Linked DNA regions of Jilunia laotingensis. Each later gene encodes a partner of the first gene's protein in a complex. Links are inferred from orthologs where the notes say so. Each region holds a gene or a part of one and is shown on either strand. Other genes may lie near its edges.

Region 1 (5,475 bases):
AGCAAGCGAAACAAAAGGTATTTGAGATTGCTTCTCAAGAAGTCAACAAACAGTGTCCTATGAAGATAGATGATGTAACAAGAATGGACAGTACGACTTATACAAGCAAAGACAATACCTTTACTTATTATTATACACTTAGCGGTGCTGCGGATGATCCAAGTGCAGTAGAAGCTACTCAGAAGCAAATGGAAGAAAAACTTCCTGGTATTATTAAATCGACCAATGAATTAAAAATATATAGAGAAGCAAAAGTGACTATGCTTTACATTTATTTCTCAGAGAAAACTCAACAAAAGCTCTTTAGTGTAAAAGTAACTCCTGATATGTATCAATAATAAAATTCTTATAAACAATAACAGAGACACTTTTAAAAATGTCTCCGTTATTGTTTATAAGATCGAATCTTAATACCCCATGTCGTGTAATGCCCGGCAAAGCTGATCTGGACAAGAAGTCGAGCGAGTACCACACTGAATACCTTCCAGTTTTGCAATTACCTCTTCCACTTTCATCCCCGTTACCAACCGAGAAATTCCTTGCAAATTACCATTGCATCCACCCCAGTAAGCTACCTCTTTCAGAATACCATCCTCTACATCGATTTCGATACATGAGCTACACGTGCCATGAGTTTTATAGATATTTTTCATTATTCTTCGTCTTGGGCCGGCTTCATGTTTGTATAAACATTCTGAACATCCTCGTCCTCTTCCAAACGTTCCACCATTTTATCGATGGTAGTGCGTTGTTCTTCCGTCACATCTTTCTCGTCATTTGGAATACGAGTAAATTCGGCACCTTTCACTTCAAAGCCATTATCTTCCAGATATTTCTGAATTTGGGCGAATGATTTAGGATCACCATAGATCGTTACTTCATCTTCATCCTCATCATACTCATCCTCTACTCCATAATCTATTAATTCAAGAATCAGATCATCCATCTCCAACCCCTCTTTCTTGGTGATGGTAAACATTGACTTCCAAGAGAACATGAAATCAAGACTGCCGGATGTACCTAACGAGCCCCCGAATTTATTGAATATGCTACGTACATTAGCCACCGTACGGGTCGTGTTGTCCGTTGCGGTTTCTACGAATACAGCAATTCCAAAAGGTCCGTATCCTTCATAATTCATCTCTTTATAGTCTTTCTGGTCTTTGCCCATTGCATTCTTGATAGCGCGTTCTACGTTATCCTTGGGCATGTTCTCGCGTTTTGCAGTGGCAACCACAGCACGCAAGTGCGGATTATTCTCAGGGTCCGGTCCTCCTGCTTTCACAGCAATAGCAATTTGCTTACCTATTCTCGTAAATGTACGAGCCATGTTACCCCATCTTTTCAGCTTGGTAGCTTTTCTATATTCGAATGCTCTTCCCATTGGTTTATAGTTTTATTGTTAAATTTTAATTTTCAAGTATGTCTTAAGATGCTATCTCAGTTTTGCACCCAGCTTATCTTCCAGGTTCTTCACTAATTTCGACATGATCTTATCAATCATCTTATCATTCAATGTCTGCGTTTCATCTTGCAACAAAAAGCTGACTGCATAAGATTTCTTACCTGCTTCAAGGTTCTTGCCTTCGTACACATCGAAAAGCTCGACTTCTTTCAGCAGCTTTTTCTCTGTCTCATAAGCTATCTTTTCAATTTCGGCAAACTGGATATTCTTATCAAGCAGTAGAGCCAAGTCACGTTTTACGGCAGGGAATTTAGATATTTCCTTGTAGCTTATTTTCACCGAACGGATCGCTTTCATTAATTCTTTCCAGTTCAGATCGGCATAATACACTTCATTATCGATATCAAATGCCTTTAATAACTTCTTGGATACCACTCCAAATGTAGCCAGACGTTTTCCACCTTTCGTATTCATATAAAGTGCTGTTGCAAAAATATCATCAGAAAGATTGCCTGTTACCAGATTATGCAAATCCAGCCCAAGGCGTTTCATTATGTTTTCAACATACGCCTTCAATTCATACACTGAACTATTTTCATCAGGATGTGCCCATGAATTAGAAACTTTCTTGCCGGTAACCCATAATCCGAGATGATAATCTTCCGAATATGCGGCAAGTACCTTTTCCGGATTCTTCTTATCCGCATCGAAATAATAGCAATTACCGAATTCGAAGAATTTCAAATCGGCATTCTTCCGATTTGTGTTATGTGCAATACTTCCAAGACCGCCAAACAACAAGGTTTGGCGCATACAATTCAAATCTGCACTTAATGGATTCATCAGCATTACCAAATGATTGGAGGGATACGATTCCAATCCGTCATAATACGCCGCACGAGTCAATGAGTTGTTCAAAATTTCATTAAAACCACAGCCTACCAATTGTTCGGCAATCAAATTCTGCAATTTATTAGATTTATCAGACTCCCCTTTCGTTGTCAAGCTTGATTTCAAAGTAGTCGGAATTTCTACATTATTATATCCGTAAATACGTAAGATATCTTCAATCACATCACAATCGCGCTGTACATCTACACGGTACGGAGGGATCGCAAGAGTGAGTCCTTCGGTTGTTTCATTCAGAATTTTCATTTCCAGACTGGTTACGATGCTTTTAATCGTCTCGACCGGAATCACTTTTCCAACCAATGAATGCACCTTTTCATAAGACAGTTCAACAACAAAATCCTGAGCAGGTGCCACACAAATATCCTTTATTTCACTCGAAATGGTTCCGCCTGCCAATTCTTTAACCATCATGGCTGCCAATTTCAGACAATAGATGGTTGCATTAGGATCTATGCCTCTCTCGAAACGGAAAGAAGCATCTGTATTGAGGCCATGACGACGAGCTGTCTTACGTACCCATGTCGGATGGAAATAAGCACTTTCTATAAATACATTCGTAGTAGTTTCCGTAGAACCTGAATCTAATCCGCCAAATACACCTGCGATACACATCGCTTCTTCTTTGTTGCAAATCATTAAGTCACGTTCATTCAATTTGCGTTCTACACCGTCCAAAGTGACAAACGGGCTACCCTCCGACATCGTTTTCACAACAACCTCGCCTCCTTTGATTTTATCAGCATCAAAACAATGCAACGGTTGACCAAAAGCATGTACTATATAATTAGTGATATCTACCACATTATTAATAGGACGCAAACCAATAATACGAAGTTTATTCTGCAACCATTCGGGACTTTCCTTTACTGTAACCCCTTTTACCGTCACACCGGCATAACGCGGACATGCTTCACTATTTTCTACCGTTACACTGATGTCAAGATCATGGTTTTCTACCGTAAAACGATCTACTGACGGACGATTTAATGTTGCCTGGTAACCATTTTGGATAAGATATGCGTATAAATCACGAGCTACTCCGTAATGTGAGCATGCATCTGCACGGTTCGGAGTAATATCCACCTCAAGGACATAATCACTCTTTACGTTATAATAATCTTTGGCTAAAGTGCCCGGGATGGCATTTTCCGGCAATACGATGATTCCATCATGAGAAGTTCCGATACCGATTTCATCTTCCGCACAAATCATTCCTATAGATTCAACACCGCGAATCTTCGACTTTTTAATCGTAAAACATTCATCCCCATCGTAAAGTTTCGTGCCCAATGTGGCAACAACTACTTTTTGTCCGGCAGCAACATTCGGTGCGCCACAAACGATTTGAGTAGGTTCGCCATTTCCCAAATTTACAGTTGTGATGTGCAAATGGTCTGAATTAGGATGTTCCACACAAGTCAGAACTTCACCGATCACCAGACCTTCCAGACCACCTTTAATGGTTTGAACTTCTTCCACGCCTCCCGTTTCCAGTCCGATGGAAGTAAGCGCAGCAGCCACTTCATCAGGTGTCAGATCGAAGTTAACATACTCTTTCAGCCAATTATAAGAGATATTCATATCATTAAGTTTTTATTGTTTCTCAAAAAAGACTCGCAAAGTTAATAAGATTTTTTGGTTGGCGGGGAATTAATAGGTAGAAAATTAACCAAATAGAAAAAGCCGACACGAATCCGCATAGGAATTAGCACCGGTCATTTTCATCAATATCACTTGTTACGAATCGTATAATCTATTTTCTATTAAAAAGGCAACGGCCCTTCACTGCTTCCTCCAAAAGGATTCCCTCCCTGAGGAATAAAATCGGGAGCCGGTGGAGGCACACTTGCGGGTGAAGAATTCATTCGCGAACCAAGGATGGCTCCTTCATCGGGAGTAGGAATCACCATATCGTCTTCCGGATTCTGGAAACGGGTATATTCTCCTTTGAACCGGAGAAGCACGTCTCCCACCGCACCATTACGGTGTTTTGCAATAATGATCTCAGCCATGCCCCGCAAGTCATTCCCATGATCATCCTGATAGATCTTGTAGTATTCCGGTCGATGAATAAAACAGACCATATCGGCATCCTGTTCGATAGCACCGGATTCACGAAGATCACTCAATTGGGGACGTTTTCCTTCTATGCCTTCACGATTCTCGACACCACGATTCAACTGGGACAAGGCAATAATAGGAATATTCAATTCTTTGGCAAGCCCTTTCAACGAACGCGAGATGGTACTAACCTCTTCCTGACGACTGCCAAAAGCCATCCCACTGGCATTCATCAACTGGAGGTAGTCAATAATTATGATCTTCACATTGTGTTCGCGAACCAAACGGCGTGCCTTCGTACGAAGTTCGAATACAGACAGAGAGGGTGTATCGTCTACATAGAGCGGAGCATCTATCAAGTCTTTCAGCTTATAGTCGAGTTGCTGCCACTCGTATGCCGCAAGCTGTCCACTCTTTATTTTCTCACTTGGAATCTCGCATACATTTGAAATCAGACGATTGACCAACTGCACGTTACTCATTTCAAGAGAGAACAACGCAACCGGATTACGAAAGTTAACAGCAATGTTCCTTGCCATAGAAAGCACGAAGGCCGTTTTACCCATCGCAGGCCGGGCAGCAATAATAATGAGGTCGGAATTCTGCCAACCGGCAGTCATCTTATCCAATTTGGTATAACCACTCTCCAAACCACTCAAACCATCCGTCCGTGCAGCAGCTTTCTGAATCAATTGATACGCTTCGCTAATCACAGGGTTGATCTGCGTATAATCTTTCTTCAGATTCCGCTGGGATATTTCAAAAAGCTTACCTTCCGCCTCCTGCATCAGATCATCGACATCGAGTGTCTCGTCAAATGCTTTACTCTGGATTCCACTGGTAAAGGTGATGAGTTCGCGTGCCAAATATTTCTGCGCGATAATGCGGGCATGATATTCGATATGGGCGGAAGAAGCTACTTTACTACTCAACTGAGTAATATAAAAAGGTCCGCCTACCTCCTTCAACTCCCCTCTTTTAGCAAGTTGCTCCTTTACAGTCAGGATATCCACCGGCTTCTGGTTAACTGCAAGATCGGTGATTGCAGCATAAATCAACTGATGACGATGCTCATAAAAAGATTCCGGACGAAGGAT
Region 2 (5,648 bases), 550 kb from region 1 along the record:
GACTTGCAATTGTACTGCACTTGGATAATCAATAATCATTCCATCTATTTGTTCTGTAACAAATGCTGCATTTCGGTCGTTAGCAGAATTAAAGCAGATAAAATCAATGTTTACTCCCAATGAATCATAAATACCTTTTTTCTTGGCTACATAAAATGGGAAACTCTCCAGAGTGGGCATAATACCTAAAGTAATAGATTGTAAATCTTCGTTTGAAATTGAAGAATCAGGCTTCTCTTTGCCATTGCTGCAAGCAGACAAGAGAACGGTTAATAGGCCGAATATTGGTAACAGGTTTTTCATATAACCTATATAAATGAAGAAGAGTCAAAAGTTTTTTAAGAAATCACCCTCGTTACATAATTGTAGCGAGGGTGAAATTGTATTTGTGAGGTTTTTGACACGACCTCTTCAGTGTCATAGCTATTTCTTTATTATTCTTCAATGGCGGCAATGCCCGGAAGAACTTTTCCTTCGATTGCTTCAAGTAATGCACCGCCTCCGGTAGAAACATATGATACACCGTCTGCCAATCCGAACTTGTTGACACAAGCCACAGAGTCACCACCTCCTACAAGTGAGAAAGCACCGTTTTTAGTCGCTTCAACGATAGCTTCACCTACTGAACGTGAACCGTGAGTGAAGTTTTCGAATTCGAATACACCTGTCGGGCCATTCCATAAGATTGTTTTGGAATTCTTGATAACGTTGGCGAAGATTTCTTCTGATTTCGGACCTATATCCAAACCTTCCCAGCCATCAGGAATTTCGTTAACAGCACAGAATTTAGTATTGGCATCATTAGAGAAAGAGTCAGCGATCTTAGCATCTACAGCCAGTACCAGGTTTACACCTTTCTCTTTTGCTTTTTTCATCAGTTCGAGAGCCAGATCAAGCTTATCATCTTCTACTATAGACAAACCGATGTGACCACCCTGAGCCTTTGTAAATGTATAAGTCATTCCGCCTGTGATAATCAAGTTATCAACCTTGTTCAGCAGGTTCTCGATGATTTCAATTTTGGAAGAGACTTTAGATCCACCCATGATAGCGGTGAAAGGACGTTTGATATCGTTCAATATTTTGTCTACAGCCTTTACTTCCTTTTCCATCAGATAACCGAACATTTTGTTATCTTTGTCGAAATATTTTGCAATTAAAGCTGTAGAAGCGTGTGCGCGGTGAGCTGTACCGAATGCATCATTTACATAGCAATCAGCGTATGAGGCCAATTTTTTAGTAAATTCTTTCTGACTTTCTTTCACAGCTTTCTTGGCAGCAGCTTTTTCTTCATCTGTTGCGTCTTCTGCGAGTCCTCTCGGTTTGCCTTCTTCTTCAGCATAAAAACGGAGGTTTTCAAGTAACAATACTTCGCCCGGTTGCAGAGCGGCAGCTTTTACAGCAGCTTCTTCACCCATGCAATCGTTGGCAAACTGAACTTCTACACCGAGCAGTTCGGATACATGTTTAACGATATGTTTCAGAGAGAATTTATCGGCAACACCTTTCGGACGTCCCAGGTGAGAACCGATAATCACACTACCACCGTCTGCCAGAATCTTTTTCAGAGTAGGAAGAGCTGCGCGAATACGAGTGTCATCAGTAATGTTGAAGTTTTCGTCCAAGGGCACGTTGAAATCAACGCGAACGAATGCCTTTTTACCAGCAAAGTTGAATTTGTCAATTGTCATAATACTCTATTTATTTAAAAATGTTAATCCTTATGTCCTGTTTAAATTTTACTTTCGAAGAATTTAGTCCGCTTTCTTCTGTCTTCCTTTAGAAAAAGGACTCTCAAAAGAATGATGAACAATATGATAACAGGTTCTTACTTTTTTGATTGCCGCAAAGTTACTATTTATTTCTTTTTTTTGCTACGAAATCGTTATTTATTCTTTCTCTTTGCTTTGTCTTTTGTTACTTTATACTTATCACAGTAATATTTGCACAACATTTGCAAACCGCAAGTATCACATTTGGGAGTACGTGACTGGCAAACATATCGGCCATGAAGTATCAGCCAATGATGAGCTATGGGAATCAGTTCTTCGGGAATGTTTTTCGTTAATTCTTTTTCTACACTGAACGGAGTAGTGCATTTATCGTCCACTAATCCCAAACGGTGACTGACGCGGAATACATGTGTGTCTACCGCCATGGCAGCCTTGTTGAATACAACGGACTGGATTACATTAGCAGTTTTCCGTCCGACTCCCGGCAGCTTTATCAGTTCTTCCAATGTTCCGGGCACTTCACTATTGAAATCTTTTACCAACATTTGAGCCATGCCTACCAAGTGTTTTGCTTTGTTATTGGGATAGGACACACTGCGAATGTATTCGAATACCACTTCCGGTGTACTGGCTGCCAAAGCTTCCGGAGTAGGGAAGTCCCTGTAAAGCGGTGGGGTAATAATATTCACTCGCTTGTCTGTACATTGCGCGGAAAGGATAACAGCTATCAGTAATTCGAATGGGTTGTTGTAATGGAGTTCCGTTTCGGCAATAGGTACATTTTCTTGAAACCAAGCAATTATTTTCTCAAAACGTTCTTTCTTTCTCATCGTAATTTGTTTTTATGATAGTGAGGAGCAACTCTTAGGTTAAAATAAAAGATAGAAACTACCGTTAGACAGGCACCGAACAGGTAGGCCATGTCGAAAGTGCTGATCTCGGCAATGAATCCTCCGGTCAGCATACCGATGCCGATTCCTACGTCCCAAGAAGTCAGGTAGGTTGAAGTCGCAGTTCCGCGCTGGCTGTTAGGAGCGAGGTTTACGAACAGCGTATTGTAGGCCGGAAACATGATTCCAAATCCTATTCCGAGTGATAGGGCTATTACGAAAAACAATACGGTGCATACTGTGATATCCCATTGAACAATATATACGCAGGCTGCTAACAAGAAAAAAGTGAAAACAACAATATACAATCCGGCAGAGATAACCTGTGTTATTTTTCCTTTGTCAACCAATTTACCGGAAAAGATTCGTGAAATAGCCATTCCGACTGCCATAAAAGTGAAGAAGAATCCTGTTTGCGCATTAATTCCAATTTGGCGTGAATACATGGCTACATAGTTGGTAGTCATTCCATAAGGAATAGAGAGCAGTAAAAGGCTGATTCCCGCTGGTATTCCTTTTAATAAAATGAAACGATCCAATGATATCGGTTCTCGTTTGACAGGAGGTTTATAGGATGTTCTCACTAGGCTTGCAGACAAAAAACCGAGTATGCAGGATATAAGCGAACAGCTAAATATCATTGTAAATGACATCTCTGCATCGTGCATAAAAAGCCCGGTCATCGGACCGATGGACATAGCTGTATTATTTGTCAGTCCGTAATACCCCAATCCCTCCCCGCGCCTTGATGAAGGCATGATGTCGATCACGACAGTATTTCCTCCTACCGTTACCATCCCAAAAGAGACCCCGTGGATAATACGGAATATTATAAATAAGGTGAGGCTTCCGGCTACGATATAACCTGCGAAAATACTGGTAAATATGAAATAAGAAAGCAGATAAAGTGGTTTTCGTGCAAAAGAATCGAGCAGATAACCGGAGAATGGGCGGATGCATAGTGCTGCGATAGTATAACAGGATAATATAATTCCGATAGTGGAGTTCCCGGCACGAAAAACTTCCGACAGATAGAAAGGCAATACCGGAATCAATAGCCAGAAACCGAAATACAGCAGAAAATTGGCCGCTAATATGAAGCAGTAACTGGGTGTGGCAAGTCTGTCTTTCATTTTATTTAGTTGAAAATTGAAGGTTGAAAGCTGAAAGTTGAAAATGAAGAATTACTGCATGGTAATTCTCTATTTCCAACTTTCCATTTCCAACTCTTTTAGTAGGCTGCCTCGAATTCTTTTAAGAACCGTGTATCGTTTTCCGAGAACATGCGTAAATCTTTCACTTGATATTTCAAGTTAGTGATTCGCTCGATACCCATTCCAAGAGCATAACCACTGTATATTTTGCTATCTATTCCGTTAGCATCGAGTACGTTCAGGTCGACCATGCCACATCCTAGAATTTCTACCCAACCGGTATGTTTACAAAACGGACAGCCTTTTCCACCGCAGATATTGCAGCTGATGTCCATTTCTGCGCTTGGCTCAGTAAATGGGAAATAAGACGGGCGCAAACGAATTTTTGTATCAGCACCGAACATTTCTTTGGCAAAGAGCAACAGTACTTGTTTCAAGTCAGTGAATGATACATTTTGATCCACATACAAAGCTTCGACTTGGTGGAAGAAGCAGTGGGCACGATAGCTGATGGCTTCATTACGGTAAACACGTCCCGGACAGATGATGCGGATAGGAGGTTGAGAAACTTCCATTACACGACTTTGCACAGAGGAAGTATGCGTACGCAACAAAATATCCGGATGTGATTCGATGAAGAACGTGTCCTGCATATCACGTGCCGGGTGATCTTCGGCAAAGTTAAGTGCGGAAAACACGTGCCAGTCATCTTCTATTTCAGGTCCTTCGGCAATACTGAATCCCAAGCGGGCAAAGATATCTATGATTTCATTCTTAACGATAGAAAGTGGATGACGTGTACCCAATTCTACAGGATATGCAGAACGGGTGAGGTCGAGTTCACATGCACCGTTATCTTGATTGTCGAATTGCTCTTTCAGCGTGTTGATTTTCTCTTGTGCTTTTGTTTTCAATTCGTTCAATCTCATGCCGACTTCCTTTTTTTGGTCTGCCGCTACATTGCGAAAATCTGCCATAAGTTCATTAATGGCTCCTTTTTTACTGAGATATTTGATGCGTAGAGCTTCAAGCTCGTCTGCACTGGCAGCTTTCAGTGCTTCAACTTCTTCAAGGAGTTGGTTAATCTTAGCTATCATATTTCTGGTTTATTATTATATTCAGATAAAACGTTGCAAAGATAGTGGTTTTTATCATAATTTGCTTCTCTTATTAGGTATTGTTTTTGTGAGTATGTAGGTATTAAAAAGTGCCTAACTTGTTTAATGTGTTAATGAATGCATCGTACATGTTAAGCTATGTTGTATTTTAGGCGAAAGCATTCGATATATTTGCAGGTGTCGTGAAAGTCTGTATCTTTGCAATGTGTTTTTCATAGTATTAGATTTAAGGTTAACAAAGATTGGCTGTCTGGGATAGATAGCCTTTTTTTTTGTTAACCTTTCTCTTTTTGTTCTGATCCGGGATTAATATAAAAACGGATCGGGATCACTTTGGTCTGTATAAATCCGGGAAGGATAAAAATAAAAAAATGATGCCTGTATTCAGGCATCATTTTTCTTATCATTATTATCTTCATCTTCAAGTGGTGGAGAAACCGGATTTATATCTGTATTTGATTTGTTTGCTTTTATAGCGGCTTTGATAAGTACAAATACAGTGATTGCTATGACTATTGCTATTATTATTTTCATAATAGGTCTGATTTTATAATTTTTATAGTTGTTGAATTGATAGAACACTATAGAAGTTCTTTTGTTTAATTACTAATTATTGATTTATAATAATTTGTTGAACGATATCGGACGTAATAGCGAAAAGTGGGAAATAAAAAAAGATGCCTTGACTAAAGCATCTTTTTTATTGTAGAGCGTACGGGATTCGCCCCCGTGAAATTATACCACTATAAATTA

The links.
Region 2: the proteins of pheT (region 1) and pheS are in contact, whole or in part, in a crystal structure (PDB 6P24), measured with the Escherichia coli proteins. The link is inferred for Jilunia laotingensis from one-to-one orthologs.

What each region holds. Positions count from the first base shown.
Region 1 is NZ_JACRTF010000001.1:3,511,814-3,517,288, reverse strand. What follows is about bases 1,168-4,200. They hold pheT (phenylalanine--tRNA ligase subunit beta), read right to left. Parts: upstream 3,899-4,200; coding sequence 1,436-3,898; downstream 1,168-1,435. Other genes in these bases: dnaB (replicative DNA helicase), read right to left, coding at 4,081-4,200; H8744_RS13445 (YebC/PmpR family DNA-binding transcriptional regulator), read right to left, coding at 1,168-1,384. In the rest of the region: H8744_RS13455 (DUF8479 domain-containing protein), read left to right, coding at 1-338; H8744_RS13450 (TIGR03905 family TSCPD domain-containing protein), read right to left, coding at 408-653; more of H8744_RS13445, read right to left, coding at 653-1,167; more of dnaB, read right to left, coding at 4,201-5,475.
Region 2 is NZ_JACRTF010000001.1:2,958,263-2,963,910, forward strand. Bases 2,865-5,648 are described here. They hold pheS (phenylalanine--tRNA ligase subunit alpha), read right to left. Parts: upstream 4,875-5,648; coding sequence 3,855-4,874; downstream 2,865-3,854. Other genes in these bases: H8744_RS11185 (MFS transporter), read right to left, coding at 2,865-3,756; H8744_RS11195 (hypothetical protein), read right to left, coding at 5,280-5,429. Also shown: H8744_RS11170 (ABC transporter substrate-binding protein), read right to left, coding at 1-303; H8744_RS11175 (phosphoglycerate kinase), read right to left, coding at 435-1,694; nth (endonuclease III), read right to left, coding at 1,886-2,563; more of H8744_RS11185, read right to left, coding at 2,560-2,864.